Regions from separate parts of the Paraburkholderia sp. Ac-20336 genome, predicted to be linked through region 1. Evidence: riboswitches for the same ligand, from Rfam matches in the RefSeq annotation. Region 1 holds a riboswitch; each other region holds the start of a gene.
What was found. Region 1 has a riboswitch for cobalamin ahead of GXB81_RS29800 (TonB-dependent receptor). Riboswitches for the same ligand answer to the same signal wherever they lie in the genome.

Region 1 (6,436 bases):
GGTGCTGTCCACGCGCGGGCCGCTCACGATCCACTCGCCGCCCACGCGCCAGCCGCCGATGCTGCGATTGATCGCGAGCGAGCCGAAGCGTCGCGCGCGCCGCACGAGGTCGACGTCGTTGTCGAGATCGACGGGATTCTGCAGCGTCAGCGAGGCGCGCACGTCGGTCTTGCCGACATGCCCGCTCCACGATCCTTCGAGCCCCTGCACTTTCGCGTGCCCGACGTTCTCGGCCAGATAGATGCCGGGGATCGTCTGCACGTAATCGATCAGATTCGTATAGCGCGTCTGAAAGGCACTGACACGCACCACGCCGAGCAGGTTCGATGCGTACTGCAAACCCGCTTCGACCGAATGACTGCGCTCGGGCCGGATCGACGGATTGCCGCTCAACGGATAGTACAGATCGTCGAAGCTCGGCGCGCGGAACGCGTCCGAATAGCTTGCGGTTGCCTTCCAGTGCGAGGTGATGTCGAAGCCATAGCCGAGATAGTAACTGTTCGCCCCGCCGAAATCGGAGTACTGGTCGCGCCGCACGTTAGCCTGAATCTGATTGCGGCCGAAGCGCGCGGTATAGCCCGCGAATACCGAATCGACGTGACGGTTGGGCGCCGCGAACGTATCGGAATCGAGGCTCTGATCGAGATGCTCGTAGCCGAGTTGCAGCTTCTGGTTCGCGGCCAGCGCGAAATCGTTCTGCCAGGTGTACTGGCGATTGTCGGTATCGAAGCGGCCGTTGTCGATGCCGTTGGTATTCGACACGCTGCGGTCGTCGCCCTCGGCGACCGTGAAATGCGTGGTCCACCAGTCGGTCAGCTTGCCGTTCGCGAACACCGAGACCTGACGCACCTTGCTATAGAGGTTGTTCAGATCGGTCGGCTCGCCATAGGCGTTGTCGTAGCTGTTGTTGCCGTTCGACTGGAAATAGGTGACGCCGGCGTCCCACCTGTCGCTGAACTTGTGACGCAGCGATGCCGAGAGGCTCTCGTTCAGATTGCCGTTCGCGTTCGGATTCGCGCCGGGCGCTTGCAGCGGATCGAGCGAGGAAAAGCCATCGGTTTTGGTGCGCGCGAGCGAGATGTTGAAGGTCGTGCGGCCGTCCTGATCGAGCGCGCCATTGACGCCGACGGTTTGCGTCTGCGTGTGATAACTGCCGTAGCCCAGCGAAAAATTGAAGCGCGGCGGATGATCGCCGCCATCTTTCGTGAACACCTGCACGACGCCGCCAATCGCACCCGAGCCGTACAACGCCGAGACATTGCCGTTCACGACCTCGACGTGATCGACCTGGTCGAGCGGAATCTGCGCGAGTTGCGCGGAACCGAGGCTCACCGAATCGACGCGCACGCCGTCGATCAGCACCAGCGATTGCGTCGACGACGCGCCGCGCAAAAAGAGGCTCGTCGTCGAACCGGGGCCACCTGTACGCGAGATTTGCGCGCCGGGCGCGAGTTGCAGCAGGCCGGGCAGATCGGTCGCGGTCGTGTCGGCAATGTCCTGCTGATCGAACAGCGTGGTCGGCGGGATCGTGTCAGTGAGTGCCTGCGGTCCGCGCTCGGCGGTCACGACGACTGGCGAGAGTACGGTGGCCGGCGGGGTCGCGCGGGTGTTCGCATCGGCATCGGCATTGGTATTCGCCTCGGCGGACGCGCTCGAAGCTGAAGCCGATGATGCGGCCGACGAAGCAGCCGGCGAAGCAACGGGCGATGCAACATCGGCCGGCACGGAAGACGCCGCCGACGCGGCAGCCGTGGTCCCGGCAGTCTGCGCATGCACGACGGGCGGCAGACCCGCGAACGCGAGCAGCGCCGCGCGGGCGAAGGGGGACAGCATGGGTGAGAGTCCTGTGGATAGCGTGCGCAGCCCGCTTCCCCGCAGGCCGACGCGTAACGAGGCGCCCCCGATGTTTAACGTTTTCGCGGGGGACGTCCTCTCCCTCTGGCCGGTATCCGGGCTGCGACACATCGGCCCCGCCTTCCCACGCGTAACGCGCAGTGGCACACTTGCAGGCTCGGCTTCGACCTGCAATCAGGACCGACCTGCATGACGAGTGCGGTCGCTTACCGTTGCGGGGGCAGCGCAGGTTCGCGCGTGCCGGTGTCGAACCCCGCGCGCGCCCTGCTTCCCGTTTAACTGCGCGCGCCGAAAAGCGCGCGCGGGCACCAGAGTGCGGCCAGTTTAGGAGCGACCCCGGCGAGCGTCAAGAAAGGTCAATCCCTGCGCGAGCCGTGCCGTTGAGTGCAGGTTATTGTCCGATCGACGAGCGGTTTTTCATCTTATGGTCGGGAAAATGCTTGCATAAAGCCAAGTTGTTACGTCTCGAAACGAGACAATTGTCGGAACCTGTAACATTCCGCGCTAAAATGCGAGGTCTTTAGAGGACGCAGCACATGCTCACCGAACTCGAATCACTCTCCCAGAACATCGGCAAGCTGATTGCGATCAGCCAGCGCCACCATGAAGCGCGGCTCGCGCTCGAAGAACAACTCGCGCACACGCGTGCCGAAGTCGAAGCCACGCATGCGGAACTCGCGCAATTGCGCGGGGAGCGCGATGCCCTGCAGGCGGAACGCGATGCGCTCTCCGCCAAGATCGACGACGCTCAGGTGCGCCTGAATGCGATTCTCGAGAAATTGCCGCGTGCCCGCGCGAGCAGCGAACCGGATAACCAGCTCGATCTGCTCGACTCCGCTCAACCCGAACCCGAGGAAGCGGAAAGCGACGTGAGCCGCCACGGAGAAAACGCATGACCACCAAGCAGATCGAAGTATCGATTCTCGACGTACCGTATCGTCTCGCCTGCTCGCCGGAAACCGAAGCCGCCCTGCTCGAAGCGGTCGCACGCGTCGATGCGGAAATGAAGAAAATCCGCAACGGCAGCAACGTGCGCGGCACGGATCGCATTGCCGTCATGGCCGCGCTGTCGCTGGCATCGGAACTGCTTAAGCTGCAAAACAGCGTGCGACACGGAGAAGCATTTCCCGCTGAAGAAATCCGGCGTACAATGCAGCAAATGAACGAACAGCTCGGTACTGTGATTGAACAGTACAGCTTGCAGTAAGCGGTCACAGTCGGCTTCGAACCCAATGTCGAACCGGTCGTGAATTCAACGAAGTAGCTTGAAACGCAGTACTTTTTTGCAAAGCGGGTGTGCGGTGTTGGTAAAGCACATGAGCACCTCTCGCAAGCGTTTGAGTTCTTCTGTTAAAGTTTGAACTGCTGTAGCTTCATCGGTTTAGCTTCCCTGCCTGGTTCGCCAAGGTCATATATTCCTTGAACCAATGCCATGTGCACGGTTGCGGAAATTTGTAGCACGGGCGTGCGCGTCACTCTGTCTGATGTACCCGAAGTGTTGCTAACTGCGACCAATTCTGAACCCCCGGTTCAGGATGCCGGCCTAGCGGCTAAGGCGGGGACCTTATCTGGAACGGCATCGTACTTCGGTTCGATGCCGTTTTTCTTTTGGGCTGCGTTTTCTGGTGCTGTTTTCAGGTGCCTTTTGCATGTACCGGTTCGCGCGCGTCGTTCAATCCCTCACGTTCAATTCGATTCATGCGCTACTGGCTGATGAAGTCCGAACCGGACGAAGCAAGCATCGACGATCTCGCCAACGCACCGCATCGCACGTTGCCGTGGACCGGCGTGCGCAACTATCAGGCACGCAATTTCATGCGCGACACCATGCAGATCGGCGACGGCGTGCTCTTCTACCATTCGAGCTGTCCCGAGCCTGGCATTGCGGGCATCGCGGAAGTCTCGTCCACCGCGTATCCTGACCCGACCCAGTTCGATAACAAGAGTCCGTACTACGACGCGAAGTCGTCGCAGGAAACGCCGCGCTGGATGCTCGTCGACGTCGTGTTCAAAAAGAAGATTCCGCTGATTCCGCTTGCTGCGCTGCGCGAGCATGCCGAGTTGCAGGACATGCGTGTGCTCGCCAAAGGCAACCGTCTGTCGATCACGCCGGTGACCGAAGCCGAATGGCGTTTCATCACAAAACAGCTTGTTTAAGGGCATATCCGGCGTTCGTTCGTGACTTATGACGAACGGGTGAACGCACCGTGTTGTTCTCCGCATGGCGGATAACGCCGAATTAGGGAACCAAGACAACGCGAGTCGCGCCTAATGATCGGACACGCGTGTTGCAGGGCTCATTGAAGGGCTTCGCCTGGCCGGCGAGCCAGCCCGTCGCGAAAGAGAACCCGCAACCCCTACGCCATCACATGTCACTTGTGTCACACGTGCACAACCTGTTCAAACAAGGAGTTCAACAATGACGAAACAAGCCGCACGGGCCCTCGCACTCGCTCTCGCCTGCACCGCGCCTGTCGCGCTCGCGCTGACCCCGACCCTCGCGCGCGCGCAAAGCGTCATGCCGCAGCCCGCGGGCGTGCTGTCGCTCAATGCGCAGGCGAGCGCGGAAGTCCCGCAGGACGTCGTCGACATCACATTGTTTTACGAGCAGGAAGCGAGCGATCCGTCCTCGCTCACGGCCACGCTGAACGAGCGCGCCGACGCCGCCTTGCAGAAGGCGCGCGGCGTCAGCGGCGTAACGGCGCGCACGGGCGCATTCTCGATCTTCCCGTCCACCGATCGCGATGGCCACATTTCGACGTGGCGCGGCCGCGCCGAAGTCGTGCTCGAATCCCGCGACTTCGGTTCGGCATCGAAGCTCGCGGGACAGATGGCATCGATCATGCAGGTCGGCAACGTGAGTTTCTCGCTGTCGCCGGAAGCGCAGCGTGCCGCCGAGCAGAAGCTCACCGGCGAGGCGATCCGATCGTTCCGCGAACAGGCCGCTTCGTCGGCGCAGGCATTCGGCTTTAATGGCTATTCGATCCGCGAGGTCAATGTGAATCACGGCGGCGTCATGCCGCGCCCGGTCATGATGATGAGCGCGCGTGCCATGGGCGCCGAAGCGAAGAGCGTGGCGCCGATGCCGCTCGAAGGCGGCACGTCGACGGTGACGGTCAACGTGTCGGGATCGGTGCAGATGAAGTAACGCGCGCGGGAACGCAAACGCGCAAACACACATACCTGCAAACTCTAAAGGTTCTAAAGACCCGCCGCGCCGACCGCCACGCTGCCCGACAAGACAAGGCAAACCGCGGCGCGCGGCTCGACGGATCAACCGCATCGACCCAAGGCTCAGCTCGCGCTCACCGCCTGCGCCGGCTCGCGGCGCCCGCGTCGATAGGCCCACACCATCAGGCCGATGCCCGCGAGAATCATCGGCAGCGACAGCCATTGCCCCATCGACAGACCCATTGCGAGCAGGCCAAGGAAATCGTCCGGCTCGCGTGCGAACTCGACCGTAAAGCGTGCGAGGCCATAGCCGATCAGGAACATCGCGGAAATCGCGCCGAGCGGCTTCGGCTTGCGCGAGAAGAAGATCAGCACGAAGAACAGCGCCACGCCTTCGAGCGCGATCTCGTACAGTTCCGACGGATGCCGCGGCAGCATGTGATATTGCGCGAACACTTCGTTCAGATGCCATTGCGCGGCCAGTTGCGGATGCGCGGTGAGCCATGCGGCGTCGTCGGGCGCGGCGCCCGGAAACAGCATTGCCCACGGCGAAGCCGGATCGGTCACGCGGCCCCACAGCTCGCCGTTGATGAAGTTGCCGAGACGCCCCGCCGCGAGGCCCGTGGGCACCATCGGCGCAACGAAGTCGGTGACTTGCAGCCACGAGCGCTTGCGCTGATACGCGAACAGGATCATCGCGAGCGTGACGCCGAGAAAGCCGCCGTGAAACGACATGCCGCCTTCCCACACCTTGAAGATGTCGAGCGGATGCGCGAAGTAGAAGCTCGCCTTGTAGAACAGCACGTAGCCGAGCCGGCCGCCGAGGATCGTACCGAGCACGCCGTAGAACAGCATGTCGTCGATATCCTTCGCGCTCCAGCCCTGCGCGGCGACGTACGGCAAACGCAGCCGCAGCCGGCCGACGACGATCGCCGCGATGAACGCGACGAGGTACATCAGGCCATACCAGCGCACGGCGAGCGGCCCCAGATGAATGGCGACGGGGTCGAAATTGGGGTGAATAAGCATCGTGTGGTTATGGGCAGTTCAGGTTCAGGAATGCTTCTACAGCAGAGGTTTTACAGCAGCGTCGCCGCGCTCGGCGCGCGGCGCGACCGTCGCGGCATGCGCGCGCACGATCTCGATGAAGCCCGCGAGCACCGGACTCACCTCGTCCGTACGCCAGACGAGACCCGTTTCGATTGCGGGCACCGACTCGGACAGCGGCCGGTACACGACGCCCGTGCGCCGCAGGTTACGCAACGATTGCGGCACCAGTGCGACGCCCATGCCGGCCGACACGAGGCTGACGATGGTCTGCATCTGGATCGCCTCCTGGCCGATCCGGGGAGCGAGACCCGCGACGCCGTAGCAATCCATAATGATGTCATAAAAGCCTGGCGCCAGACGT
Region 2 (11,778 bases), on a different contig from region 1:
TCTGCAACTGGCGGATCACGTCGCTCGCGGTATGGCTGCGGTCGTCGCGCGGCTTCAGGTTGATGAGCATGCGGCCGCTGTTCAGCGTGATGTTGCTGCCGTCCACGCCGATGAACGACGTGAGGCTGTCGACGTCCGGGTTCTTCAGAATTTGCGCGGCGAGCGCCTGCTGACGCTCGGCCATCGACGCGAACGAGACCGACTGCGGCATCTGCGTGATCGCCTGGATCACGCCGGTGTCCTGCACGGGGAAGAAGCCCTTCGGCACGAACACGTAGAGCAGCCCGGTCAGCACGAGCGTGAGCACGGCGACGACGAGCGTCGAGCGCTGCCGGTTCAGCACCCACGTGAGCGCGACCGCGTAGCGCGCGATCACCCAGTCGATGAAGCGGTGTGCCTTCGCCTCGAAGCGGTGGCTTTCGTGCGGTGGCGTGTGGCGCAGCAGCTTCGCGCACATCATCGGCACGAGCGTGAGCGAGACGACCGCCGAGATCACGATCGTCACCGCGAGCGTGATCGCGAATTCGTGGAACAGCCGGCCGACCACGTCGCCCATGAACAGCAGCGGAATCAGCACCGCGATCAGCGAGACCGTCAGCGAGATGATCGTGAAGCCGATCTGCTTGGAGCCCTTCAGCGCGGCTTCGAGCGCCGTGTCGCCTTCCTCGACGTAGCGCGCGATGTTCTCGATCATCACGATCGCGTCGTCGACCACGAAGCCGGTCGCGATGGTCAGCGCCATCAGCGAGAGGTTGTCGAGCGAGAAGCCGCACAGGTACATCACGGCGAGCGTGCCGATCAGCGAGAGCGGCACCGAGAGGCTCGGGATGATCGTCGCGTAGACGTTGGCGAGGAACAGGTACATCACCAGCACGACCAGCACGACCGACATCGCCAGTTCGAACTGCACGTCGCGCACCGACGCGCGGATCGTCGTGGTGCGGTCGGTGACGACCTGCACGTCGAGCGCGGCGGGCAGCGCCTGCTGCAGTTGCGGCAGCAGCGCCTTGATGCTGTCGACCACCTGGATCACGTTCGCGCCCGGCTGGCGCTGCACGTTCAGGATGATCGCCGGCGTGTTGTCGACCCACGCGCCGAGCTTGGTGTTCTCCGCGCCCGCGACGATGTTCGCGACGTCGGTCAGCATGACCGGCCGGCCGTTCTTGTAGGCGATCACCGCGCTCTTGTACTGGTCGGGATCGGTCAGCTGGTCGTTCGAGTTGATCGTGTAGTTGCGCGTCGGGCCGTCGAAGTTGCCCTTCGGCGTGTTGACGTTGAGGTTCGAGATCGTGGTGCGCAGATCGTCGAGATTCAGGCCGTACGCGGCGAGCGCGCGCGGGTTCGCCTGAATCCGCACGGCCGGGCGCTGGCCGCCCGACAGACTGACGAGACCCACGCCCGCGACCTGCGAGATTTTCTGCGCGAGGCGCGTGTCGGCGAGGTCCTGCACCTGGGTGAGCGGCAGCGTTTTCGAGGTGATCGCGAGCGTGATGATCGGCGCGTCGGCCGGATTGACCTTCGCGTAGATCGGCGGTGCGGGCAGGTCGGACGGCAGCAGGTTGCCGGCCGCATTGATGGCGGCCTGCACTTCCTGCTCGGCGATGTCGAGCGGCAAGTCGAGGCTGAACTGCAGCGTGATGATCGACGAGCCTGCCGAGCTTTGCGACGACATCTGATTGAGCGACGGCATCTGTCCGAACTGCCGCTCGAGCGGCGCCGTCACCGACGACGTCATCACGTCCGGACTCGCGCCCGGATAGAAGGTCTGCACCTGGATCGTCGGATAGTCGACCTCGGGTAGCGCGGAGAGCGGCAGAAAGCGCAGCGCCACGAGGCCGACCAGCATGATCGCCGCCATGAGCAGCGCGGTGCCGACGGGACGCAGAATAAAAGCGCGGGATGGATTCATGCGGTAAGTGCCGTGCCTTTTACTTTATTGCGCAGCCTGCGACGCGTGTCTGCCGCGATGCGCATGCGCGGCGGAAGCACCCGAGGCGCCGACCGCAGCGTGCGCGCCCGATGCGCCCGATGCACCACTGGGACGCTCGGCCGGAATCGTGATCTTCGAGCCTTCGCGCAGACGGTCCGAACCGTCGATCACGACGCGCTCGCCGAGCGCGAGGCCCGACTTGATGCTGGTGCGCTCGCCGTCCACGGGACCGGGCTTGACCGGCCGGACCGTGACCGTGTTGTCGTCCTTCACGACGTAGACGAACGGACCCATCGAGCCGTTGAGCACCGCCGAGGTCGGCACGATGACGGCGTCCTTGATCGTGTCGACGAGCAGGCGCGTGTTGACGAACTGGTTCGGGAACAGCCCGTTGTCCTTGTTATCGAAGAGCGCGCGCAGACGCACCGTGCCGGTGGTCGTGTCGATCTGGTTGTCCATCGTCTTCAGCGAGCCGACTTCGAGCGGCCGCGTGTTGCTGCGGTCGTAGGCGGTGGCCGAGAGCTGTTCGCCGTTCTGCGTGTGCTGGATGATCTGCTGCAGGTTGTCTTCCGAAGTCGTGAAGATCACGCTGATCGGCTGCAACTGCGTGATGACCGCGATGCCGTTCGCGAGGCCCGAGGTCACGTAGTTGCCCGGATCGACCTGGCGCAGGCCGACGCGGCCCGACACCGGCGCGGTGATGCGCGCGTAGATGAGGTCGAGCTTGAAACTGTCGACATTCGCCTGGTCGGACTTAACGGTGCCTTCGTACTGGCGCACGAGCGATGCCTGCGTGTCGACCTGCTGGCTCGCGATCGAGTCCTGCGCGAGCAGTGTCTGATAGCGCTTGAGGTCGAGGCGCGCGGTGGCGAGCAGCGCCTCGTCGCGCACCAGTGTGCCCTCGGCGTTGCGCAGCGAAATCTCGTACGGGCGCGGGTCGATCTGGGCCAGCACGTCGCCCTTCCTGACCATCTGGCCTTCCTTGAAATAGACGTCCTGCAGGACGCCGCTCAGCTGCGGCAGCACGGTCACGGTAGCCAGCGGCGTGACCGTGCCGAGCGCGGTCAGCACGACCGGCATCTCGCCTTGCGTGGCGGTGGCGACGTGCACCGGCTGCGCCATGTTCGCCATCGCGTTCGGACCGCCGCGGCCGAAGCGGCCACCGCCCCGCGCACCGCTTGCGCCGGCCGGGGCGCTGGCGCCGCTCGCGCCGCCCCACGGATGCCAGCGCCATAGCACCACTCCGAGAATGACCAGAACCGCGACGATCAGTGCGATGGTGCGGCCGCGATGCCGCTTTACCGCGCCGGGCGCGCCATGTTGCGCGCCGCTTGCCGACGGTTGGGAAGCGGTGGGGCGCTGGTTTTCCGGGTGCTTTTGTTGTTCGTCCATCGGTTCGGTCGGGTGGCTGGCTTTTTGATGTGCGCCGCTCGCGCGTTTGCCGCGCCCGCAGGGCGGCGACACGTGGACGGCATGACAGGCGGCTGCGGTTGCGTCAGGTTGCGTTCGGTTGCGGGTGCGTCGCGCAACGCGATGCTACCCGAGGCGCGGGACAGAGATGTTAACGCAATGCGGAATCACCACGGCGCGCGCGGCGCCGTTTTCGACGGCAAAAACGGCCAGATGCGCGTGTATCCCGCGACGGGATGCGTGATCGTACGTTGCGGTCTCTGTAACAGTCCAGCCGCCTATTTTTCGTTTAATTACGAAGGTTACAGGATGTTGGGAAATTGTTGGCCTGGTGTGAAGGGGCGCCTCGCCGGGCGCCGTCGGCCGCGTGCGCCGGCTGGTGGCGCATCCGGCCGCGGTGCTTTTCGCCGTGCCTGTCGCGGTGTCTGTCTCGGTGCCTCAGGTGTCGAGCCGGCGCGCCGGCGTGCCGCCGACTTCGAGCACGATCTTGCCGATGCATTCGAGCAGCGCGGGCGCGGCATGCGAGATGAGCCAGTCGCGCGGGCACTGGTCGGCCGCGCCGCCGCAATTGACCGCATAGCGCTCGCCCGACGGCCCGACGAAGCCGAGCGCGATCGCATTGAGGCCGTCGTACCACTCGCCGGTGGCGATCGCGAAGCCGCGCTCCAGCGTGTCCTCGATCGCGCTTTCGAGCCGTCCGCCGATGTAGCCCCATTCGTTGCCTTCGGCCGTCTGCAGACCGGCAAGCAACGCTTCGCGTTCCGGCTGCTCGAGCGCCACCAGATAGGCGCGGCCGACCGCGGTGCGCGTCAGGCTCATGCGCGAGCCGATTTCGAGCCGCGACACGAGCACCGCCGAGCGCGGCCGGATCGTGTCGATCACGACCATGTCGAAGCGGTCGCGCACGGCCAGATGCACCGAGAGGGCGGTGCGCTCGGCGAGTTCGATCAGGAAAGGCCGTGCGCGGGCGCGGATGTCGAAATTGCGCAGAAAGCCGTTGCTCAGCTCCAGCACCGACGAAGTCAGCACGAAGCGTTCGCTGTCGGGCAGCCGCAGCAGGAAGCCGGCGCTGACCAGCGTCGCCGTGATGCGCGAGACCGTCGGCTTCGGAATGCCGGTGAGTTCGGCGAGTTCGCGATTGCTCAGCGGCGCGTTCGCGGCGGCAATCGAGCGCAGCACGGTCAGGCCGCGAGCGAGGGCGGTGACTTCGTCGCCCGAGCCGTCCCGGTCTTTGGCGACGACCGCTGCGCTCGGGATCGGAGTAGGTCGTTTCATGGTTTTTTGGAACTGTATTTCAGATTCTGAGTTCGTCCCCCGTCGACGGCCGGTCTACGGAAGACGGCGGGCATCTTCCAGCCGTGGCACCAGTTCAGTTTTGTTTGTGACAAATCGATTCTATCGGAAAAAGTTGCCGGAACGACCTGGATTCGGATTTTGCTTGACTTAGTCAGCATAATCATAAAAAATGGAACATTATTTCGAAAGATGGAATCTTCCAGAAAGGTTGCCGGCCGTATCGTTCCCGTTGCCCGTATCGCGCGGGAATGCAAGGGGCTCGGCGGCGAATGCTTTCGAAGTCTGCTTTCAGGCACCGCTTTTAACCCCCGCTGCTTTTGCTTTAATACCGTCTCTCAGGTTCTAGCACGGCCCTCGGAATGGCTAGAACTTTTAAGGCGTCACGGCAACGTGACGCCTTTTTTTCTTTTCCGCTTTCTTTCCGCTCTCGTACGCTCAGACCTGCGGGTTGGTCTGCACCTCGTCGAAACGCTTCACGCGATAGATCACCGCCGACACGAGCCAGCTGAGCGCGAAGATGCCGATGATGATGTAGCCGAGCATGCCGAAGTTATCGTTGAGCGCGCCGATCGCGTCCCAGATGCCGCCTTTCAGGTTCAGCTGATCCGCGAGAAGGCCGAGCGCCTCGATGCCGCCGATCACGAGCGCGACCGCGATCGAGACGAGCGTGATCGTCATGTTGTAGTAGATCTTGCGCAGCGGCCTTTCGTACGCCCAGCCGTAGGCGCCGAGCATCAGGTGGCCGTCGAGCGTGTCGACGAGCGACATGCCCGCACTGAACAGCACCGGAAACACCATGATCGCCCACGGCGAGAGCCCCTTGGCCGCCTGCGTCGCCGCGATGCCGAGCAGGCCGATTTCCGTGGCGGTGTCGAAGCCGAGGCCGAACAGAAAGCCGATCGGATACATGTGCCAGCTACGCGTCACGAGCCGGAAGAGCGGCCGGAACAGGCGCGCGATGAAGCCTCGATTCGCGAGCAGCATGTCGAAGTCGTCGTCGACATAGGCGCCGCCATTGCGCACGTGGCGCCACGCGCGGTAGATGCCGCGCAGAATCAGGAAGTTCATCAGCGCGAGCGCGAACAGGAAAAAGGACGACACGGCCGTGCTGACGATGCCGCCGATCTCCCTGTAGTTGTCGAAGCGGCCCTGGATCGCGGTGGTCGCGAGCGCCACCGCGACCGACGCGAGCACGACCACGCTCGAATGGCCGAGCGAGAAAAAGAAGCCCACGGCAACGGGCCGCTTGCGTTCCTGCATGAGCTTGCGCGTCACGTTGTCGATGGCGGCGATGTGGTCGGCGTCGACGGCATGGCGCAGGCCGAATCCGTACGCGAGCAGCGCGGTGCCGAGCAGCACCGGATAGTGGTGGAACGCCACGATCGCCCACAGCCACGCGAGCAGGTTGATGGCGATCAGCACGCCGTAGATGCCGAATAATTTGCTGCGGACTCTCGAATCCGAATCGTTGAAAATCTCGACGAGTCGATCAAGCATGTTGAATCTCCAGGAATTGCGCGTTCCGTGCAGGTTGGGAAAAGACGACATAGCGAGGTCTGACTCCGGGGTGAAACAGGTTCCCCCGATACAGTGGCGCGACCGCGCCGGAATCTCACCGGCTTCCCGCTGTGTCCGTGTTGAGGCGTAGGCCCTGTGGGCTTATACATCGCCGATACTGAAAAGTCGATTTCTGCGCCGGCCGCGAGAGTCGGCGAGACCGTCGAACGGGTTCCGGTTTCGCTCCCGGTTGGGTTTTTCGGGCGGCGGCACGCATGTCCGCACGCGAGTACTGCGCGGGTGCCGAGCGAGTGTCGAGCCGGCTGCTCAGCGCGACAGCAGCGACACCGTTGCGATGCCGAGGATCGTCATCGCGAGCGAGGCGCTGACGTGAATCGCGACTTCGCCGGCCGCCCAGCCGAGCCGTCCGTCCTGCAGGCGTTGCACGACTTCGGCGGAGAAGGTCGAGAACGTTGAGAGACCACCCATCAAACCGGTGATGACGAAGAGCCGCCATTCCGGCGCGAGTTGCGGCACGCGCGCGAAGCCCGCGACCGCCACGCCGATGATGTAGCCGGCGATCACGTTGGCGGCCAGCGTGCCGAGCGGCAGTCCGCTAAACAGGCCGTTCAGGCGAATGCCGAGGAACCAGCGAAACAGCGAGCCGAGTGCGCCGCCGATGGCGACAGCGAGAAAGGACCAATACATGGAAGAGGATCGGAAACCGGAGTGTGTCGACAAACCGGTTCATGCGGGCGAGACGATGCCGCGTCCGCATGACCGGGCGTAGCAGGCATCATCAGCCCCAAGGGCGGTTAAGGGAGAATGCCATCTCCAGCCGCGCAGTCTAACATCGGTGTGCGCATTTGTACGCGCACCCCGGCTCACTCCGGCGTCGCCGAAATCTTGTGGATCGACAGATCCGCGCCGTTGTATTCCTCTTCCTGATCGAGCCTCAGGCCCACGGTCATGCGGATCACGCCATACACGAGCGTGCCGCCGAGCACCGCCACGACGATGCCGCCGAGCGTGCCGAGCACCTGCGCGCCGAGCGACACGCCACCCATGCCGCCCAGCGCGCGCATCCCGAAGATGCCGGCCGCGATGCCGCCCCACGCGCCGCACAGGCCGTGCAGCGGCCATACGCCGAGCACGTCGTCGATGCGCCAGCGGTTCTGCACGCAGGTGAACATATAGACGAACAGCACGCCGGCGATGCCGCCCGTCACCAGCGCGCCGAGCGGGTGCATGAGGTCGGAGCCCGCGCATACCGCGACGAGTCCGGCGAGCGGGCCGTTGTACGTGAAGCCGGGGTCGTTGCGGCCGGCGAACCAGGCGCTCAGCGTGCCGCCGACCATCGCCATCAGCGAGTTGACCGCGACGAGGCCGCTGATCTTGTCGAGCGTCTGCGCGCTCATCACGTTAAAGCCGAACCAGCCGACCGTCAGCACCCATGCGCCGAGCGCGAGAAACGGAATGTTCGAGGGCGGATGCGCGGCGATGCCGCCGTCGCGGTGATAACGGCCGTGGCGCGCGCCGAGCAGCAGCACGGCCGGCAACGCGACCCAGCCGCCGAACGCGTGCACGACGACCGAGCCCGCGAAGTCGTGGAACGGCGCGCCGAACGCCTGCGTGAGCCAGTCCTGAATGCCGAAGCGGTCATTCCACGCGATGCCTTCGAAGAACGGATAGACGAAGCCGACCAGCACGAACGTCGCGAACAGCTGCGGGTTGAATTTCGAGCGCTCGGCGATGCCGCCCGAGACGATCGCCGGAATCGCGGCGGCGAACGTCAGCAGGAAGAAGAAGCGCACGAGCCCGTAGCCGTTGTGCTCGGCGAGCGACGCGGCGCTGCCGAAAAACTGCACGCCGTACGCGATCGTGTAGCCGATGAAGAAATACGCGATCGTCGAGACGGCGAAATCCACGAGGATCTTGACGAGCGCATTGACCTGATTCTTCTTGCGCACCGTGCCGAGTTCAAGGAACGCGAAGCCCGCGTGCATCGCCAGCACCATGGCGGCGCCGAGCAGAAGAAACTCGGTGTCGGCGCCGTATTTCAGACTTTCCATCGATGTGTCCCGCTTATGCCAAAAAGTGCGCTATGTGAGCAAGAAGTGGGCCAAAGTTGTGCCGGCGGCGCCGGTGCGGTGCAAGCAGGCACCGGGATGGACTTGCACACGATTTCGCACCGTGCCGCGTGGGCTGGACTTTGCACCTGAATAGCGACAACAGGCACAAAAAAAGTGCATGCGCGCCGGATGGCGGCGGGAATGATCCAGCCGGGGGCATAATCTTCGATTTCTATTACAGTTTTATCTGGATTCCTGACGCATGAGGCGCCTGCGGTGTATGCGGCGCATACGGCGCCCGACAGCCGGGCGGCGTGTCTCGCGTCGCGTTCGCGCCGGCTTCCCGTGCGGCCCGGCCTGCGGCCCGCTTTGTCTTCCCGCGCAAACGCCGACATAATGTGCCGATTCCGTGCACGATCCGCCGGCCATTCCCACCAATGCGTACGCATGAGACTGACCACTAAAGGCCTGTTGCTGATCGCGATTCCCGCCGTTCTCGAACTGGCGCTGCTCTCCGGACTCGTGAAGGCGCAGGCCGATACGGCGCGAGCCGAGCGCTGGGCAATGCACAGCGAGGAAGTGCTGCGCCAGAGCACCGCGATTCTCGACCCGGTGCTGTCGGAATCGGTCGCGCTGCGCGGCGCCGTGCTTGCCAACGACGTCCGCTTCACGACGCCGGTCGCGGTATGGGTCGACGTGGACCGGCGCATCGATCAACTGGCCGAGCTGGTCGCCGACAATCCGGCGCAGGTCGAGCGCGTGGTCGAGGTGCGCCAGGCGGTGCAGGCGTATCGCCAATGGTCGGACCGGATCGAGGACCTGATGCACGCGGGGCGCCGCGCCGACATTCTCGCGCGCTTCCACGATCTCGCCCAGGCCGACGTGCTCGACCATTTTCGTCTGCAGGTGACCGCGTTCCAGGCCGAGGAGCGGCGCCTCGACATGCTGCGCTCGAATGCCGCCGACGCCGCGCGCGACCGTCAGCAATCGCTGATCGTCGCGGCCGCGTTCGGCTCGCTGCTGTTCGTCGCGATGGCCGTGTGGCTGTTCACGCGCGGCGTGCGCGGCCGGCTCGCGCAGCTTTCCGACAACGCCGGGCGCCTCGCCAGCAACGAGCCGCTTGCGCCGATCGGCGCAGGCCGCGACGAGATCGCGCGGCTCGACCTGACCTTGCACGAGACGAGCCGCCGTCTGCTCGAAGCCGAGCGCATCGAGGCGCGCTTTCATGCGGACCTCGAGCGCCGCGCGGCCGAACTCGCGCGCATCAACGAGACGCTGCGGCAGCAGACCCAGGAAAACGAGATGTTCATCTACAGCGTGTCGCACGATCTGCGCGCGCCGCTCGTGAACCTGCAGGGCTTTTCGAAGGAACTGATCCGCGCCTGCGACGAACTGCGCGCGGCGGTGCGCGAATCGACGCTCACGGCCGGCGCGCGGCAACGCATCGAGCGCGTGATCGACGAGGACGTCGGCGAGGCGCTGCATTATCTGCAGACGGCCGTGCTGCGCTCGTCGCACATCATCGACGCGCTGCTGCGGCTCTCGCGCGTCGGCCGCGTCGAATACCGGCGCCAGAAGGTCGACGTGCGCGACATCGTGCAGCGCGTCGTCGATGCGATGCAGGGCTCGATCCGCGCGCGGCGCGCGCGCGTGACGCTCGGCGAATTGCCGGCGGTGTGGGGCGATCCGACCGCGCTCGAACAGATCTTCGCGAACCTCGTCGGCAATGCGGTCAACTATCTGGCGCCGGCGCGCGAAGGCCGCATCGAAATCGGCACGACGCCGGCGCCGCCCGGCGTGCAGTCGCTGCGCATCTTCTACGTGCGCGACAACGGCCTCGGGATTCCGGCGGTCGCGCTGCCGCGTCTGTTCAACGCGTTCCAGCGTCTGCACGGCAACGCGACGGCCGGCGAGGGCATCGGCCTCGCGCTCGTGCGGCGCATGGTCGAGCGGCACGGCGGCCGCGTGTGGGCGGAGTCGAAGGAAGGAACCGGGACGACGTTTTATCTGTCGCTGCCCGAAGCGGGGGCTGGGGCAGCCGGTGCGCGGGTGCTTGCCGATGCGGCCGGGATTCTCGCGAGCCGCGATTCGCCGGGCAGTCTCGCGCAGAGGGAGACGCGCGAGTGGGCGAAGGCCGGCGACGGTGGCGGCGATGCGAGGCTGTCCGCGCCTGCGTCCGCGATCGATGTGCAGCGGGGGATCGGGACCCGGTAGGGCGCGAGAGCGGCGTGAGGGAGAGGCGGGAGAGCGGCAGGAGAAGAGCGTCAGGAACGCGGCGCGAGGCTGCCGGCGGCCCTGCGGCCCGCGCGGTGCTCGTCCGATCGTCCGCCCAGTGCCCGTTCAGCAGCCCGCGAAGATGCGCCGCGGTTTGAGCAGCCTCGTGCCGCGTATCGACCAGTAACAGCCGCAGGCGAGTAGTACCGCGCCACCCGCGAGCGCCTCGATCGGCGCGGGCCGCAGGCCGGCGAAGCCATCGACGCTGAAAAAGCCTTGCGCGACGATCAGGCTCGCTGCCCACAGCGAGCACGCGGCCTGTAGCAGCAGGCGCGTGCCCTTTATTTGCCGCGAGCGGGTGTTGCGCGACCAGGCGCCGGGCCGGCGCGCGCAGAAAAAAGCGATTGCTATCAGGATAACGGCAAGCAGGACGATCCAGTCGGTCAGTTTCATCGAAGCGGCACTCCCCAAGGCAGCCGCGACTATGGGGGAGCTTTGCTTCGAGAACTATCGGACAAATCTTAAATGAGGGGGCCGCTTGATCTGGCGGCGAGCGCGGCGTTGCGTCCGCGCTTGCCGCATGTGCTGGCGCGCAGGCGCGCCAGCGGTCGAACGCGATACCTCAATGCTCGATACGCGTGCCGAGCAGCACGAGGAATTGACGCAGCCACTCGGGATGTGCGGGCCATGCGGGCGCGGTGACGAAGTTGGCGTCGGTGATCGCCGCGTCGACGGGAATGTCGGCGTATTCGCCGCCCGCCAGCTTCACTTCGGGCGCGCAGGCCGGGTAGGCGGAAATGCGCTTGCCGCGGATCACGTCGGCGGCCGCGAGCAGCTGCGCGGCGTGGCAGATCGCGGCGATCGGCTTGCCCGCCTCGGCGAATTGCCGCACGACGTCGATCACCTTTGGATTGAGCCGCAGATACTCGGGCGCGCGGCCGCCGGCGATCGCGAGCGCGTCGTACTGGTGCGGATCGGTGTCGTCGAACGAGGCGTTCAGCGTGAACTGGTGGCCCGGCTTCTCGGTATAGGTCTGGTCGCCTTCGAAATCGTGGATCGCGGTTTTCACGCGATCGCCCGCCTTCTTGTTCGGGCAGACCGCGTCGACGATATGGCCAACTGCCTGCAGCGCCTGAAACGGCACCATCGTTTCGTAATCCTCGGCGAAATCGCCGGTCAGGAACAGGATCTTCTTTGCCGCCATCGTATGCCTCCGGTTGATCAACGGAATACCGCGCCGGGTTCACTCGCGTGTATCGGCGCGAGGAGATGCTGACAGATGCTGCTCAATGCTCCGGCAGTCTACTCCATCATCGTTGACAGAACCGCGACGATCCTCGGGCCGTGCGCCGTGCGCCA
Region 3 (11,778 bases), on a different contig from region 1:
GCACCGCGCGCGCCGCGCGAATCCGCTGCACGTACGCGGCCTGCTGCTCAGCGTGAGTGGCACAAAATGCCGCCGGATCATGATCGAACGCGAGCCGCGCCTTGACGATCGCCTGCCGTGTCGACGGCTCGAACGCGTTGCGCAACTCGACCATCAAACCGAAACGGTCGATCAGTTGAGGCCGCAACTCGCCCTCTTCGGGATTCATCGTGCCGATCAGCACGAAGCTCGCGTCATGGCTATGCGATACGCCATCGCGTTCGACGGTATTCACGCCGCTCGCCGCCGCATCGAGCAACGCGTCGACGAGCGCATCGGGCAGCAGATTGACCTCATCGACATACAGCACGCCGCGATGCGCCTTCGCAAGCAGCCCCGGCGAGAAGCGCACCGCGCCGTCACGCAGCACAGTTTCGATATCGAGTGTGCCGATCAGCCGATCCTCGCTCGCACCGAGCGGCAGATTCACGAGTTGTCCTTCCGGCAGCAATTCGGCGAGCGCGCGCGCCGCGGTCGACTTCGCCGTGCCGCGCGGCCCGCTGATCAGCACACCGCCGAGGCCCGGATCGATCGCCGCAAGCAACAAGGCCTGCTGCAACGGCGCCTGGCCGATCAGTGCGGCAAAGGGAAAAACCGGCCGCCGGGCCGAACCCGATGCGGTGCCCGATACCGTATCCACGCCGCTTATCTCGCCCGCCTCTCGCGTCACCCCATTCATCTCTGCTTTCCTTCGATCTGCTGTTCGCTCGCGAGCAGATGCTGCTCCACCTGTGCGCGATAGTCGCCGGGCGCCTGCCACAGCCCGCGCTGCATCGCTTCGAGCAGACGCTCGCAGACCGAATGCAGCGCATGCGGATTGTGCCGTTGCATGAACGCGCGCGTATCGGCATCGTTCAGATACGCGTCGGCGACGAGCGCGTATTGATGATCCGCGACCACGCGCGCGGTCGCATCGTAGCCGTACAGATAATCGACGGTCGCCGCGATCTCGGCCGCGCCTTTATAACCGTGGCGCTTCACGCCATCGAGCCATTTCGGATTGACCACCCGCGAGCGGATCACGCGCGCGATCTCCTCGCGCAACGTACGCACACGCGGCGCGGCCGGATTGCTGTGATCGGCGTGATAGACGCTCGGCTGCTGGCCGGCCAGATGCCGTACCGCCGCGACCATGCCGCCCTGGAACTGGTAATAGTCGTTCGAGTCGAGCACGTCGTGCTCGCGGTTGTCCTGGTTTTGCAGCACCACGTCCATTGCCGCGAGACGCGTGCCGAACGCGTGCTGCGCTGCCTCGCCCGCGCTTTTCTGCGTGTACGCGTAACCTCCCCATGCCTGATACGCGTTCGCGAGATCGGCGTCGGTCTGCCAGTGGCGCGAGTCGATCATCTCTTGCACACCCGCGCCATACGCGCCGGGACGCGCGCTGAAGACGCGCCAGCCGGCCCGCTTGCGCGCTTCGGCCGGCTCCATGCCGCGCGCGATCAGCGCATCGCGTTCGCGCTGCACGCGCGCGCGGATCGGATTCAACGCTTCGGGTTCGTCGAGTTCGGCGACGGCTTGCACGGCCGCATCGAACAGATGCATCACGTTCGCAAACGCATCGCGGAAGAAACCGGACACACGCAACGTCACGTCGATACGCGGACGGTCGAAGGCTTCGATCGGCATGATCTCGAAGTCGGTCACGCGATGGCTGCCCGGCGCCCACTTCGGCCGCACACCAAGCAGCGCGAGCGCCTGCGCGATATCGTCGCCACCGGTGCGCATCGTCGCGGTGCCCCATACCGACAGGCCGATCGCGCGCGGATAATCGCCATGTTCCTGCAAATGCCGCTCGATCAGCTGCTGCGCGGATTTCAGGCCGAGCGCCCAGGCCGCTTGCGTCGGCACCGCGCGCGTGTCGACCGAATAGAAGTTGCGGCCGGTCGGCAACACGTCGGGCCGTCCGCGCGACGGCGAGCCGCTCGGCCCCGGCGGCACGAAACGGCCTTCGAGGCCGCGCTTCAGTTGCAGCATTTCCTGCGGGCCACAGGCGTCGAGACGCGGCAGCACGTCGTCGCGCAAACGTTCGATAACTAGCGCCGCTTGCGGCAAGTTGCTCTCAAACGATGGAGCCGCACGCGCGCCATCCGCTTCATCGCTGCCCACACCACACACCCCGAGCAACAACTCCGCCGCGAGCATCTCCAGCCGCTCGCGCGTATCGCCGTAATGCCGCCACGGCGCGTCGCTGACCCGCTGCAACACGGCCGGGCGCGGACCGTCCCACGGCGCGGCCCAATCGACCGTCAACGGATCGAACAGATGATCGATACGCAGATCGCGCGCCAGCGCGTCGACGAGCCCCGCTCTGCGCCCCTGTCCATCGCCGATCGGAAAGCGCCCGAGCGCAAGCAGCGTATCGCGCCGCTGCACGCCGGCCGGCGATTGCCCGAACGTATGCAGACCATCGCGAATCTGCGCTTCCTTCAGTTCGCACAACCACGCATCGACGCGCGTGAGCAGCGCGTCTTCATCATCCTGGCCATTCGGCGCGGCGAGGCTCAGTTCCTCGTGCAGGCGGTGCTCGACGATCGTCGCGAGAATCGTGCGGCGCAGCAGCTTCGCGCGGCGCGGATCGACCATCAGCGCTTCGTAGTATTCGTCGACCTGGCGTTCGAGATCCTGCAGCGGTCCATAGTTTTCGGCGCGCGTGAGCGGCGGCATCAGATGATCGACGATGACCGCCTGCGTGCGCCGCTTGGCCTGGCTGCCCTCGCCCGGATCGTTGACGATGAACGGATACAGATGCGGCATCGGCCCGAGAATCAGATCGGGCCAGCACGCCTCGCTCAGCGCGACGCTCTTGCCGGGCAGCCATTCGAGGTTGCCGTGCTTGCCGACGTGCACGACCGCGTCGATGCCGAACTGCCGGCGCAGCCAGAAATAGAACGCGAGATAGGCATGCGGCGGCACGAGTTCGGCATCGTGATAGCTCGCGTAATCGCCCTGCTCGCGCGAACGCGCGGGCTGAATGCCGACGAATACGTGCCCGCAGCGCCAGCCCGCGATCATGAAGCGCCCGCGCCGCAGCGTCGGGTCCTGCTCGGGCGGGCCCCAGCGCGCGTTCAACGCATCGCGCACGCTCGCCGGCAGCGCGTTGAAATGCGCGAGATAGTCGTCGAGTGCAAGGCTTTGCAAGGCCGGACGCAGATCGCGCACGACCGGATCGTTGGTCACGCCTTCGGTGAGTTTCTGCAACAACGCAGCGCCGTTTTCGGGCAATTCGCCAACACGATAGCCCTCGCCGCGCAGCATCGACAGAATGCCGACCACCGAAGCCGGCGTATCGAGCCCGACGCCATTGCCGATGCGCCCTTCGCTCATCGGATAGTTCGCGAGAATCAGCGCGAGCTTCTTGTCCGCATTGTCGAGCGAACGTAGACGGCACCAGCGGCGGCTCAGTTCGGCGAGAAAACGCACGCGTTCGAGGTCGGGCTGATAGCGGACCACGTCGACCTCGGTATGCGGACAACGATAGGCGAGCCCCTTGAAGCTGATCGCACGCGTGATGATGCGGCCGTCCACTTCCGGCAGCGCGATATGCATTGCGATGTCGCGCGAATTGAGGCCGTGATTGTCCTTGAGCCAGTCCTCGCGATTGCCGCCGCTCAGGATCACCTGCAACACCGGCGCGTCGCCGGCCAGCGCGAGCGGCTCGGGGTCGTCGATCGCGGACGCGGCGAACGCGGTCGTATTGAGCACGAGTGCAGCATCGTGCTGCGCGCACAGCGACTGCACGACTTCGCGGCTCACCGCATCTTTCAGCGACGTGATCGCGAGCGGCAGCGGATTGAGCCCTTGCGCTTCGAGCGCGTCGATCAGCGCATCGAACACCGCGGTATTGGCAGCCTGCAGATGCGCCTTGTAGAACAGAATCGCGACCACAGGCGCGTCCTGGCGCCAGCGCGCCTGCCAGTCGGCGATGGTCGGCGTGTCGTGCGCGGGATGATAGAGCGACGCGGCCGGCAACGCGCGCGGCGGCTCGGGCTCGCGTCCCCAATCGAGCGCGCGATAGGCGATGCAGCGCAGGAACGCCTCGGCATTCTGCGGGCCGCCCTCGCGCAGATAACGCCACAACTGATGGCACAGCTCGGCGCTCGCGGTACTGCGCGCGAGCAGGTTCGGGTCTTCCTGCAAATCGCCGGAAAACATCGCAAGCGTTTGCTGCCTGCGCTGCGCGAGCGCGACGACCTGCTCGATGCCGTACGGCCAGTAAGCCTCGCCGCCGAGATGATCGACCACGACGACGCGTGCATGCTGCAACACGTCGTCGAGATAGAAATCGACCGACGCCGGCTGCCGCAAATAGGTGACGTTGGCGAGCCGCAGGCTCGGGAAGCCGTCGCCGAGACGCGGAACCACGCTCGCGAGCAGCGACAGCGTGGTGTCGGCGGAACTGAGCACGACGATATCGGCAGGCTGCTGATCGATACGGATCACGCCCTGCGTATCGTCGACGAAACCGCCCGGCGTCGTGCGTAGCAGATGCATGAGCGCTTACGCCTGGTGTGCGGCAACGCTCGCGGGCGCAGGAGCGGCGGCGTCGAGTGCCGCGTCGAACGCGCGTTGCAGCGTGGCCTGATCGAGGTCTTCGCCGATCAGCACGAAACGGCTGCCGGCGTGCGCGCCGCCGTCATTTTCGCCAGCCTGCCAGCGCCGGTCGAAATAGCTGTCGAAGCGCCGCCCCACGCCCTGAATCACGAGGCGCATCGCCGCGCCCGGCAACGCGGCAAAGCCCTTCACGCGATAAATCGTGTGGCCTTCGACAAGCGTCTGCAATGCGGCGATCGCCGCGTCGCGCGACGACACGCGCGCTTCCACGACGACCGAATCGAATTCGTCGTGGTGGTGGTCGGGATCGTCGGCGGAACCGTGATGATCGTGGCGCAGGTGGATCGTCTCTTCCGAAGCCGCTTCGAGCCCGAGCAGCGTGTGCAGATCGAGCTGGCCCTGCTGCGCGCGCACGATCTTCACCTGCGGCGGAATCTCCCCGCGAATCAGCGCTTCGACCGCGCGCTGCTGCGCATCGTCGACGAGGTCGGTCTTGTTCAGGATCACGAGATCGGCCGCGGACAACTGATCTTCGAACAGCTCGTGCAGCGGCGATTCGTGATCGAGATTCGGATCGACCTTGCGCTGCGCATCGACGGCGACCGGGTTCGCGGCAAACTGGCCGCTCGCGGCAGCCGGACCATCGACGACGGTCACGACCGCGTCGACCGTGAAGCTGCTCTTGATCTGCGGCCAGTTGAACGCCTGCACGAGCGGCTTCGGCAATGCGAGACCCGAGGTTTCGATCAGCACGTGATCGATTTCGCCGCGGCGCTCGACGAGCTTTTCCATCACCGGAAAAAACTCTTCCTGCACGGTGCAGCAGAGGCAACCGTTCGCGAGTTCATACAGTTGCCCTTCGGTTTCGACGCCGTTTTCATCGCAGCCGATGCCGCAACCCTTGAGGATCTCCCCGTCGATGCCGAGTTCGCCGAACTCGTTGACGATCACCGCGATGCGCTTGCCGCCCGCATGCTGAAGAATGTGCCGCAGCAGCGTGGTTTTGCCGCTGCCGAGAAAGCCCGTGACGATCGTGACGGGGATCTTGCGCAATTGAGTTTGCATCGTGAGGTTCATCCGAAGGCGTTGCGCCGCGCATGCCGGAACGAGCGCCGGCGTTGCCGCGACAACGGAAAACAGAAAGCGGAAAGTGAGGTCGTGAACGCGACGCCGCATCCCCGTGGCGTCCGTCCTGCATCTTCGGGCCGGTATCCGGGCTGGCGAAAGCGCCGCTTCCCCTTCCCGGCCGAGTGGTTTCTCGACCAGTGGTGATATGCCGACGCAGCCTTGCGCGTGGACATCGAAGCCGGCTCCGCGGTGGCCGGCCATGCAGCCGATACCGCTTTTCGCTTACCGTTGCGGGGACAGCACAGGTTGGCCCGTTCCAGAGCAGGTGGGCTCCCTGTTTCCCGTTTAACTGCACGCGCATGGATGCGCGCGCGAGCACCAGAAGTGCGTGCGAGTGTAGGCCCACGGCCATGCGCAGTCAAGGAAAGGACACCGCGTGAAGCGCCGCGCGCGCTTATCCGGCGGGGCGCCATGTGCTATCGTATGCGCGCGTTTGGTGCCCGCACATGCACTCGCGTGTGCAGTTAAACGGGAAACAGGCAGCGCGTCATGCGTTCAATCTGTGCTGTCCCCGCAACGGTAAGCGACCTGCGACGCGAGCGCCGTTCCGGCCGCGTCGCACATGCGTTTTTCGCGCCACTGTCCGACGAATCCGGACGGGAAGGCAAAGCGCGTGAGGCCGCCAGCCCGGATACCGGCCAGACGCGGAGGCGGCGCCGCGTTCATCGCTGCGCTGCCGGCCGCCGGAATCCGCGGGGAACGGATGTGATGGCGTTCAAGCATGGCCGCGCCAAGCGTGGCGTTTTTCCACGGGGTTTTCGCCGCGAAAACGCAACGCGCCGCGCGATGGTCCAAGCCCGGATTCGCAGTACCGCATGACCTCGATCTTCCTTGCCGCGTGCGCCCTTGCAGGCAGCCGCCCTTTTTCCATTACCGCGAGGCGTTTGCCTTGCATGCCGCGATGACGCGCGCCTCGCTCGCCAGCGCCGGGCACGAGGCCTCTTGCGCTGACGCGAATGCCGAAGCCAAAGCCGATGCCGCTCGACACACCGGACGCCCGGGCAAGACGCTCGGCGTCGGCATCGGCTGTCGCCTCGGCAGTTCGGCGCAACAGATCGAAGCGGCGGTGCGCGCCGCGCTCGGCTCGCACACGTGCGTCGCTTCTTTCGAACAGATTCACGCCGTCGCCACGCTCGACGCCAAGGCCCACGAAGCGGGCCTGCGCGAATTCTGCGCGCGTCATGCGCTGCCGTTGCAGGTGTTCAGCCGCGAGCAGATCGCCGCGGTGCCGGTCGCCACGCCGTCGCTGGCCGCGCAAACGCATCTCGGCGTCGATGGCGTTTGCGAACCCTGCGCGCTGCTCGCGGCGCAGACCCTGGCGGCTGCGTCAGCCGCTGCATCGCCCACACAGCCCGCGCGCCTGCTCGTACCCAAGACCGTGCACGACGGCGTTACCGTCGCGATCGCCTCGGCCAGCAGCGACGCCGACACCGCTCCAACCCAACCCGACACTCCCCAACAGGACCTTCGATGAAAACCGATCCCGAATCGCATCAACGCATGACCGAACGCCGCCGCGAGGGCCATGAAAAGAAACAGGCCGCCGCGACCGTCGAGAAAGGCCTGCTGATCGTCAACACCGGCACCGGCAAGGGCAAAAGCACGGCCGCGTTCGGCATGGCCGTGCGCGTGCTCGGCCACGGCATGCGCCTTGGCGTCGTGCAGTTCATCAAGGGCGCGCTGCATACCTCGGAGCGCGACTTTCTCGGCGCGATCGCACACTGCGATTTCGTCACGATGGGCGACGGCTACACCTGGAACACCCAGAACCGCGACGCCGACATCGCCACCGCGCGCAAGGGCTGGGACGAGGCGCGCCGGATGATCGAAAGCGGCGACTATCAGATGGTGATCCTCGACGAACTGAACACCGTGCTCAAGTACGAATACCTGCCGCTCGACGAAGTGCTGTCGGTCATCAACGCGCGCGCGCCGATGCTGCACGTCGTCGTGACCGGCCGCCATGCGCCGGACGCGCTGATCGAAGCCGCCGATCTCGTCACCGAAATGCGCGCGATCAAGCATCCGTATCGCGAGCAGGGCGTGAAGGCGCAGCGCGGCGTGGAGTTCTGAGCGATGCCGTCAGCGCCCGAAGCGACGCGCCGCCCGGCCTGTCCCGCGCTCTTTATCAGCGCGCCCGCCTCGGGCCAGGGCAAGACCACGATCACGGCGGGGCTCGCGCGCCTGCACCGGCGGCTCGGACGGCGCGTGCGCGTGTTCAAGACCGGCCCGGACTTTCTCGACCCGATGATCCTCGCGCGCGCGAGCGGCGCGCCGGTGCTGTCGCTCGATCTGTGGATGGTCGGTGAAACCGCGTGCCGCAACCTGCTCGCGCAGGCGGCGGCCGAGGCCGATCTGATCCTGATCGAAGGCGTGATGGGCCTGTTCGACGGCACGCCGAGCAGCGCCGATCTCGCCGCGACGTTCGGCGTGCCGGTGCTCGCGGTGATCTCCGCGCAGGCGATGGCGCAGACCTTCGGCGCGCTCGCGTTCGGGCTCGCGCGCTTTCGGCCCGAACTGCCGTTTCATGGCGTGCTCGCGAATCGCGTCGGCTCGGCGCGCCACGCGCAGATGCTGCAGGAAGCGCTGCCGCCCGAATTGCACTGGTGCGGGCACATCGCCGCGAGCGACGAAATCACGCTGCCCGACCGGCACCTTGGCCTGCACCAGGCGAACGAAATCGACGACCTCGACGCGCGCCTCGAGCACGCGGCCGATACGCTCGCGGCAACCGCGCTCGCCGAGTTGCCGCCGGCCGTCGACTTCGACTCGCCCGTGCCCGAAGTCTTGCCGCGCCTGCTCGAAGGCAAGCGGATCGCGATAGCGCGCGACGCCGCGTTCTCGTTCATCTATCCGGCCAACGTCGCGCTGCTCGAAGCGCTCGGCGCACAAGTGCACGACTTCTCGCCGCTCGCCGACGAAGCCCTGCCCGACGACATCGACGCGCTCTATCTGCCGGGCGGCTATCCCGAGCTGCACGCGGCGACGCTGGCCGGCAACGCGCGCAGCGCCGCGTCGATCCGCGCGCACGTCGCGGCGGGCAAGCCCGTGGTCGCCGAATGCGGCGGCATGCTCTATCTGCTCGACCGGCTGACCGACGCGCACGGCACGAGCACGCCCATGCTCGGCCTCGTGCCCGGTCACGCGACGCTGCAAAAGCGCTTCGCCGCGCTCGGCATGCAGCAGATCGACAGCCTGCACGGCCCGCTGACCGGCCACACGTTCCACTACTCGAAGCTCAGCACGCCGCTCGCGCCGCTGCGCTTCGCCACACGCGCGCACAGCGACGCCGCCGGCGAGGCGGTTTATCGCGTGGGCCCGATTGTGGCAACCTATATGCACGCCTACTGGCCTTCCAACCCGGCCTTCACGGCCGCCCTGTTCCATGGCGCAGCCTTTTGACGATTCCGAGCGCGACGCGGTATATCGCGCGATTTACGAACGCCGCGACATGCGCCACTTCGTGGCCGATCCGGTCGATCCCGCCGTGCTGCGGCGTCTGCTCGACGCCGCGCATCACGCGCCGAGCGTCGGCTTCATGCAGCCGTGGCGCATCGCGCGCATTACCGATTCAACCCTGCGCACGGCCCTGCACGACATCGTCGAGCGCGAACGGCTCGCCACCGCCGACGCGCTCGGCAAGCGCCGCGACGAGTTCATGAAGCTCAAGGTGGAGGGCATGCTCGAATGCGCGGAACTGCTCGTGATCGCGCTGATGGACGGGCGCGAGCGGCACGTGTTCGGACGCCGCACGCTGCCGGAGATGGACCTTGCCTCGGTTGCGTGCGCGATCCAGAACATGTGGCTCGCCGCGCGCGCGGAAGGGCTCGGGCTCGGCTGGGTGTCGCTGTTCGACGTCGAGGCGGTGCGCGAGCTGCTGCGCATGCCCGCGGGCGCGCGGCCGGTCGCGATTCTGTGCCTCGGCCACGTCGACCGGTTTTACAGCGAGCCGATGCTCGAAACCGAGCGCTGGGCGAGCCGTCTGCCGCTTGCCGATTGTGTGTTCGAAAACTGCTGGCCGCAGGGTGATGTTGTGGAGCGCGAGTAAGGCGCGCACAAGGCCGGGGCGGCCCCGGCTTGCCGCTTTAGCCGGGTCTGGATGAACCAGGTTTGGGCCTCGTTTCGACTTCGTCCCGACCCGGCCCAAGCCCAGGCTCAGCCCCGTCAGCCCCAACCCAACAGAGCCGTTAGCCCAAAGCCTATCCCTGCCTCAGCGTTGCCTCAACGCTGCAACGGCTGCAACGGCTGCAACGGCTTCATCGACTCCACACTCGCCGCGCCGCTCGTCTTGTCGATGCTCAGCTTCACGCGCCAGTCGGCCGGTTCGTCGAACGGCAGCTTCGCGAGCGCCGTTTTCGCGAGCAGCGGCAGCGCATGCAGCGGGTCCGCATTGCGATCGACGAACACCGCGCTGACCTTGTAGCGCTCCTCGCCATTCGCGTAGTCGAAGAAGCGCAGCGTCAGCGTATGGCGGTACGCGCGCCCGAACATCAGCGCACCGAGCCCGCCGCCCGAGTCGCCGCAGTCGGCCGGCTCGCAATCCTTGCCGCCGATGCCGACCGACGCGAGGCGCGTGCTGTACGCCATCGACACACGGTAATGCGCCTGCTTGCCGTCGCTATCGACGAAACCGTGTTTCGCCAGCTCGTCGCGCACCAGCTTCTCCGCCTGCGGATGATCGGTGCTGCCTTCCTGCGGCTGCGTGCGCGCCATCGCATAGGTCGGCTCGCCTTGCAGCGCGGCGGCGGCAGGGTCGGGCCGCGCGACGTGCACGTCGGCGCTCGGGCCCGCGCAGCCGGTCAGGCTCGCCGCGGCCAGTGCCGCGCAAAGATAGAAGACTTTTGCCATTTCCTCGTTTCTCTTGGATGGATCGCTCTCGGGTCAATCGGATAGGACACGGGCGCGGCGCGATCGGTTCGGCCGCTTACGCGTTGGTTAGGCGTCGTCGAGCGCGGGCAGCCAGATCGTGAAAGCCGTGCCCTCGCCCGTGGCGCTGACGACCTCGACACCGCCGCCGTGACGGGTCACGACGGTCTTCACGAACACCATGCCCAGTCCCGCGCCGCCCACTTCCGGCCGCTCCGCCTCGTGAAAGCGCCGGAAGCGCTCGAACAGCCCGGCCTGCTGCTCCTTCGGAATGCCGTAGCCCTGATCGCGGATCGTGCACGACACGCGCCGCGCCGTGCCGCCCGGGTGCGGCCCCGCCGGCAGGCTCGCAAAGCTGCAGACGATGCGCGTATCCGGCGGACTGTACTTGATCGCGTTGTTCAGAATATTGACAAAAGCGCGCGTCATCAGCGAGCGATCGGCACAAATCCAGTGGCCGTCGCTGTCGGCGTCGCCCGTCTCGGTGTGCAGCGCGATACGCTTCGCGTGCGCCTGCGGCCAGACTTCGTCGCTCGCGTCGATCACCAGTTCGGTCAGGCTCTGCGGTTCGAGCACATAGGTTTGCGACTCGGCCCGCGCGAGCTGCACGAAGTCGTCGGCGAGCGTCAGCGCGCGCTGCGCATAGCGCTCGATACGTTCGAGCAGGCCGCGCGCGAGCGCCGGCTCGGTCCGCGCGCGCTCCATCTCGACCAGCGCCAGGATCGACGCCTGCGGCGAGCGCATGTCGTGCGACAGCAGCCGCAGCGCGTCCTCACGCTGACGCTCGGCCGCATGCAGCGCCGACACGTCGACGAGACCCGCGATCCAGCCGGTCGTCTCGCCCTGCGCGTTGGTGCAGGTCGCATAGCGCAGCAGATGGTCGCGCTCCTTCGCGTCGCGCACTTCGACACCCTGCGCCATCAACGCGGCGAATTCGTCGCGCCTCGGATCGAGCGGCGCCGGCCAGTGCGCATGCGCGGACAGGTTGCGCTCGGCGTCCGAGGCCGCGCCGCTGTCGATCGTCTTCACGAGCGTCAGGCCGCCGAGCACCGTGTGCATCGGCTGGTCCTCGGGCATCGCTGCGCCGAGCCGCGCGAAATGCGCCTTGGCCGCGTGGTTCGCGATCAGCACGATGCCGCGCAGATCGCTCACGAGAATCGGCTCGGGCACGCTGTCGAGGCTGTCCCACAC

Region 2: another riboswitch for cobalamin. It lies ahead of GXB81_RS21490 (HoxN/HupN/NixA family nickel/cobalt transporter); the one in region 1 lies ahead of GXB81_RS29800 (TonB-dependent receptor).
Region 3: another riboswitch for cobalamin. It lies ahead of cobW (cobalamin biosynthesis protein CobW); the one in region 1 lies ahead of GXB81_RS29800 (TonB-dependent receptor).

What each region holds. Positions count from the first base shown of each region.
Region 1 is NZ_JAAGPS010000207.1:275-6,710, reverse strand. Features, by position in the region: gene GXB81_RS29800 (TonB-dependent receptor) at 1-1,833, opposite strand, end outside; cobalamin riboswitch at 1,923-2,182, opposite strand; gene GXB81_RS29795 (ATPase) at 2,391-2,750, shown strand; gene GXB81_RS29790 (cell division protein ZapA) at 2,747-3,061, shown strand; RNA gene ssrS (6S RNA) at 3,239-3,420, shown strand; gene GXB81_RS29780 (EVE domain-containing protein) at 3,553-4,011, shown strand; gene GXB81_RS29775 (SIMPL domain-containing protein) at 4,274-5,002, shown strand; gene lgt (prolipoprotein diacylglyceryl transferase) at 5,149-6,054, opposite strand; partial or broken gene GXB81_RS29765 (LysR substrate-binding domain-containing protein) at 6,091-6,436, opposite strand, start outside.
Region 2 is NZ_JAAGPS010000085.1:19,138-30,915, forward strand. Features, by position in the region: gene GXB81_RS21475 (MdtB/MuxB family multidrug efflux RND transporter permease subunit) at 1-1,909, opposite strand, end outside; gene GXB81_RS21480 (MdtA/MuxA family multidrug efflux RND transporter periplasmic adaptor subunit) at 1,934-3,322, opposite strand; gene GXB81_RS21485 (IclR family transcriptional regulator) at 3,779-4,615, opposite strand; gene GXB81_RS21490 (HoxN/HupN/NixA family nickel/cobalt transporter) at 5,072-6,133, opposite strand; cobalamin riboswitch at 6,167-6,305, opposite strand; gene crcB (fluoride efflux transporter CrcB) at 6,461-6,841, opposite strand; fluoride riboswitch at 6,917-6,978, opposite strand; gene GXB81_RS21500 (ammonium transporter) at 7,018-8,205, opposite strand; gene GXB81_RS21505 (sensor histidine kinase) at 8,653-10,419, shown strand; gene GXB81_RS21510 (hypothetical protein) at 10,546-10,872, opposite strand; gene GXB81_RS21515 (DJ-1/PfpI family protein) at 11,042-11,623, opposite strand.
Region 3 is NZ_JAAGPS010000155.1:2,053-13,830, reverse strand. Features, by position in the region: gene GXB81_RS27520 (AAA family ATPase) at 1-718, opposite strand, end outside; gene cobN (cobaltochelatase subunit CobN) at 715-4,533, opposite strand; gene cobW (cobalamin biosynthesis protein CobW) at 4,540-5,658, opposite strand; cobalamin riboswitch at 5,779-6,059, opposite strand; cobalamin riboswitch at 6,139-6,379, shown strand; gene GXB81_RS27505 (cobalamin biosynthesis protein) at 6,623-7,195, shown strand; gene cobO (cob(I)yrinic acid a,c-diamide adenosyltransferase) at 7,192-7,794, shown strand; gene GXB81_RS27495 (cobyrinate a,c-diamide synthase) at 7,798-9,123, shown strand; gene bluB (5,6-dimethylbenzimidazole synthase) at 9,107-9,769, shown strand; gene GXB81_RS27485 (DUF4136 domain-containing protein) at 9,943-10,569, opposite strand; gene GXB81_RS27480 (CHASE2 domain-containing protein) at 10,657-11,778, opposite strand, start outside.